2 regions of the Shinella sp. Sh6 genome follow, and region 1 is predicted to be linked to the other one. Evidence: riboswitches for the same ligand, from Rfam matches in the RefSeq annotation. Region 1 holds a riboswitch; the other holds the start of a gene.
The links. A riboswitch is a leader RNA that binds a small molecule or an ion and turns the genes downstream of it on or off. The one in region 1 is predicted to bind cobalamin.
Positions count from the first base shown of each region.

Region 1 (2,194 bases):
GACCGGCAGGTGGATGCCCTTTTCCTCGAAGACCTCGCGCGTGGCGAAGATCGCCGCCTTGGCATTCAGCGTGTCGAAGATCGTCTCGATCAGGATGATGTCGGCGCCGCCGTCGATGAGGCCGCGAAGCTGGTCGGCATAGGCGAGGCGCAGATCGTCGAAGGTGACGGCCCGGTAACCGGGATTGTTGACGTCCGGCGAGATGGAGGCGGTGCGGTTGGTCGGGCCGAGCGCGCCGGCGACGAAGCGGCGCCGGCCGTCCTTCTGCTCGGCGCGCAGGCCCGCGCGGCGGGCAAGGCGCGCGCCGTCGCGGTTCAGCTCATAGACCATCGCCTCCATGCCGTAGTCGGCCTGCGCGATGGCGGTGGAGGAGAACGTGTTGGTTTCGAGGATGTCCGCGCCGGCAAGGGCGTAGCGGTAGTGGATATCCTCGATGGCCGCCGGCTGGGTCAGCGTCAGGAGGTCGTTGTTGCCCTGCTGGTGGCAGGCGCAATCGCCGAAACGCGTTCCCCGGAAATCCTCCTCGACGAGCTTCAGCGTCTGGATCTCGGTGCCCATCGCCCCGTCGAGCACCAGGATGCGCTCGCGGGCGGCGGCTTCGAGCGCGGCGCGGATCTCGCGTCCGTCGCGGCGCGGCTGTTCGGGGCCGAACAGGCTGTCCAGGTGGGATTCGGCCATGGGAAATCCTCCGGTGCAGGCGATACTGCACCGGAGTTCACATAAAGATATCTTTATGTCAATATGTCTTTATGCGTTTGACCTAGTGCGCCGGCCCGTCCGCCCCCGCCAGCGAGGCGAAGAGTGCCTTGAGCCGGGCGATGTCCGGATCGGCGTTCCTGCAGCGCGCGAGCTTCTGGACCTCCTTCAGCGCTTCGACGGCAAGGTCGGCGCCGCGCGGCTGCCAGAGCAGCCACCAGATGAAGACGGATTCCGGCCTGCCGGTGCCGGAAGGACTGGTTTCGGTGAATGCAAACATTTCTTCCCCAATCGAAAATTGGGGGATGACCGGACGCACGCTGCTGGAATTCCGCCGAAGGCGAAGCAAGCGCACCCTTGGGACACCCCGCCCATGGACGTTACGAATGCGTCAGGGCAGGTCTCCTGGCTTGCGGGTCATCGCGTCCGTCTCGCCTTCCCGGTGTTTCCACCAGTGGCATCAAGCGACAGAAGCTCGCCGTTCACAGTTGCGGGGGCAGCGCCGGCCTTGCCGCTCCTTGCGGAGCATCGCACCGGCTTCCCTCTTAGCCTCCGAGCCGTTTCGACTCGGAAGACCCTGACGCCAGCAGACTGGCCCGGCCGCGAACGGGAGTCAACTGCCGCCTTTTTCTTTCCACGGCCGGAACTTTTCTCCCCGCGCCGGCGTTGAAAAAGGCCGTCGCCTCGCCTTGCGTCCTGTCAGGAATGGACGGCGATTCACCAAAACCGCAGATGAGGGCCCATGCTGCGCCGCCAGACCCCGCTGACATGTTGCAAGTCTCTGTCCTTGTGGCTAAAAAATGCCGTTTTCATGCACCACGCGGCCAGGATGCCAATGAGCGTGTCGCGTGAGCCATGTCCGTTCCACCCGCCTCTTCGAGGTGCTGCGTGGCGTCATGGCTGACCGCGGCACCAAGATGAACCCTGCCCGCGAAAAACCCACCGGCGCAAAGGCCGCCGCCGGATGGCTCGACATGGCCGGATCCAGAATCAGAAACATGCCCCTTCACAACACGCCGCAAGCTCCGCGCGATGCCGATGCCAAGCAGATCGACTACAACGATTCGATCCGCGCCACCTATCTGACGCTGGAGGAGCTGGCCGATTGCGGCGAAGCGCTTGCGCGCGAGAAGACGGCGAGCCTGCCGGGCTTTTATCCCTTCGAGTTCCGCCCGCGGCACAAGGAGAACGAGAAGGAGATCTTCCGCGTCTACCAGGCGACCGCCAAGGACGTGGAGGCGGGCGCCCAGATCACGCCGGCCGCCGAATGGCTGCTCGACAACTATTACGTCATCGAAGAGGCGATCCAGGAGGTCCGGCGCGACTTTCCCCGCCGCTTCTACCGCCAGCTTCCGACCATCGCGGTCGAGGGGCAGACGATCCCGCGCACGCTGGCGCTCGCCTGGCTCTATGTCGCCCACACCCACAGCAGCGTCTCGCAGGAGAGCCTGACGGCCTTCGTCCAGGGCTTCCAGCGGGTCGACGCGCTGAAGATCGG
Region 1 is NZ_AP044005.1:3,435,345-3,437,538, forward strand. Features, by position in the region: gene metH (methionine synthase) at 1-678, opposite strand, end outside; gene ACZ5TO_RS16460 (hypothetical protein) at 761-976, opposite strand; cobalamin riboswitch at 1,075-1,291, opposite strand; gene ACZ5TO_RS16465 (glycoside hydrolase family 94 protein) at 1,695-2,194, shown strand, end outside.

Region 2 (2,194 bases), 1.7 Mb from region 1:
TTGTCGTGGTCGTCGGCGAAGCGGCCGGCGGCGACGGCGGCGCTGTCGACCACCGTGATGACGCCGTCCACCGTCACCTGCGTCTTGATCTCCGGCCAGTTGAAGGCGGCGACGAGCGGCTGCGGCAGGGCAAGGCCCGACGTCTCGATGACGATGTGGTCCGGACGGTTCTCGCGCTCAAGGAGCTTCGCCATGGTGGGGATGAAATCGTCGGCGACGGTGCAGCAGATGCAGCCGTTGGTGAGCTCGATGATGTCGTCCTCGGTGCAGGCCTCCGCGCCGCAGCCCTTCAGCACGTCGCCGTCGACGCCGAGGTCGCCGAACTCGTTGATGATGAGCGCGATGCGTTTTCCGCCGGCATTCTGCAGGAGGTTGCGGATCATCGTCGTCTTGCCCGCGCCGAGGAAGCCGGTGATGACGGTGGCGGGGATCTTCTGTTGCAGCATGGCTCAACCCTTCATTTTCAGCGGCAGTCCGGCCGCGACAAGATAGACTTCGGATGCGATGGCGGCCACCTGCTGGTGCAGCCGCCCGGCATGGTCGCGGAATTCGCGCGCCATGCGGTTTTCCGGCACGATGCCGAGGCCGACCTCGTTCGAGACGAGGACGAGGCGGCCGGGCGCGGCGTTAATGGCGGCAAGGAGGCCGGTGAATTCGGCGGCGATGTCCCGCTCCTCCAGCATGAGGTTGGTGAGCCAGAGCGTGAGGCAGTCGACGAGCACGGCCCTGTCCGCGCGCGCGACGGCGGCGATGCGGTCGGCGAGCGCGACAGGCTCCTCATGGGTGACCCAGCCGAGGCCGCGGTCCTCCCGGTGGCGGGCGATGCGCTCGCGCATCTCCTCGTCCCACGCCCGGCCGGTCGCGATGTAATGGCGCTCGAGGCCGCTCTCGCCGACCAGCCGTTCGGAAAAGGAGGACTTGCCGGAGCGCGCGCCGCCCAGGACGAGCACGGCGGAAGACGGGGAATGGGCCATTGCGGCCAGCTCAGGCAGGCATGGCGCGCGCTATGCGGCCGGAAAAGAATCTCGGTATCGCCATGACAACCTCCGTGCTGGCAACGGGGAATCCTCCCCAGGTCGGGCGACATGCCCTTTGCCGGATGGCAGGTCTCCTGGCTCGCAGCGTCGGGTGCAAGGCACCGGCGGAACGGTCTCGCCTTCCCGGAGGCAATTGCGAAGGGTGGACGATTCGTAGAAAAAGAGGCGTCCGGCCCCGGCTCATCGCATTGCCGTCCAGTGGCTTTTCCGAAGGCCGGACATGCGCCCGGCTTCCGGATGATCGTCCCTCGCCACTCTACAGTCGCGGGGTCGGCCGTGATTGCGGCGCCCGGCTTGGGTCCACCGTGTCACGTTCCCATTTATTCCCGAACCGGCTGCCGGCCCGGGAACCATCCTATTGCCGGATGATTATGCGCCCCGCCCGGCCAAGTCAATCGACCGGGAGCGCCATCGGCTGTGCCGTCGCCGCCCCGTCAGGCGGGCGCTCGCAGATGGAGTTCGGTGAGTGCCACCTGCCCCTTCTCCCCGGCGGGGAGAAGGTCGCGGCAGCGGGATGAGGGGGAGCCGCAGGCGAATACAGCACGCTTGCCCCCTCATCCGACCCTTCGGGCCACCTTTGTAACTTGTAACTTCCCTTTGCCCGGGATTGGCGTTGTACTGCCGATTGCGGTGGCGGATGAGAGACCGCAGCACCTTTGGGACACCAAGCCCGTGGGAGAGCCTGGGTCTTCATCCGCCGTTCCATCGAACCCGAACAGTCGCCAGGGCCGCTCGCGCATGCGAAGCCCGCTTAGGCAAGGATGGGACAGGATGGACGTGATCGTTGGCATTGATGTTTCGAAGGACCGGCTGGATGTGCATGTTCTTCCGGCCGGTGACAGTTTCCTTGTCGGCAACGACCATGCCGGCGTGGATGGACTGATCACCCGGCTGCGAGAGGCAAAGGCCGATGTCGTGGCGCTGGAAGCGACCGGCGGTTACGAGATGCTTGCGGCTGCGGGCCTGTCATCGGCCGGCCTTGCCGTTGTCGTGGTCAATCCGGCGCAGGTTCGTTCCTATGCCAATGCGCTGGGCAAACGTGCCAAGACCGACCCGATCGACGCGGCGGTGATCGCAGCCTTCGTGGCGGCGACGAAACCGGATATCCGGCCGTTGCGCGATGAGGAGAGTGAAGCCTTCTCGGCCATCGTGTCGCG
Region 2 is NZ_AP044005.1:1,328,017-1,330,210, reverse strand. Features, by position in the region: gene cobW (cobalamin biosynthesis protein CobW) at 1-446, opposite strand, end outside; gene cobU (bifunctional adenosylcobinamide kinase/adenosylcobinamide-phosphate guanylyltransferase) at 450-974, opposite strand; cobalamin riboswitch at 1,085-1,407, opposite strand; gene ACZ5TO_RS06475 (IS110 family RNA-guided transposase) at 1,809-2,194, shown strand, end outside.
Region 2: it holds a riboswitch for cobalamin, as region 1 does, so the genes downstream of both, cobU (bifunctional adenosylcobinamide kinase/adenosylcobinamide-phosphate guanylyltransferase) here and ACZ5TO_RS16460 (hypothetical protein) in region 1, are expected to answer to the same signal.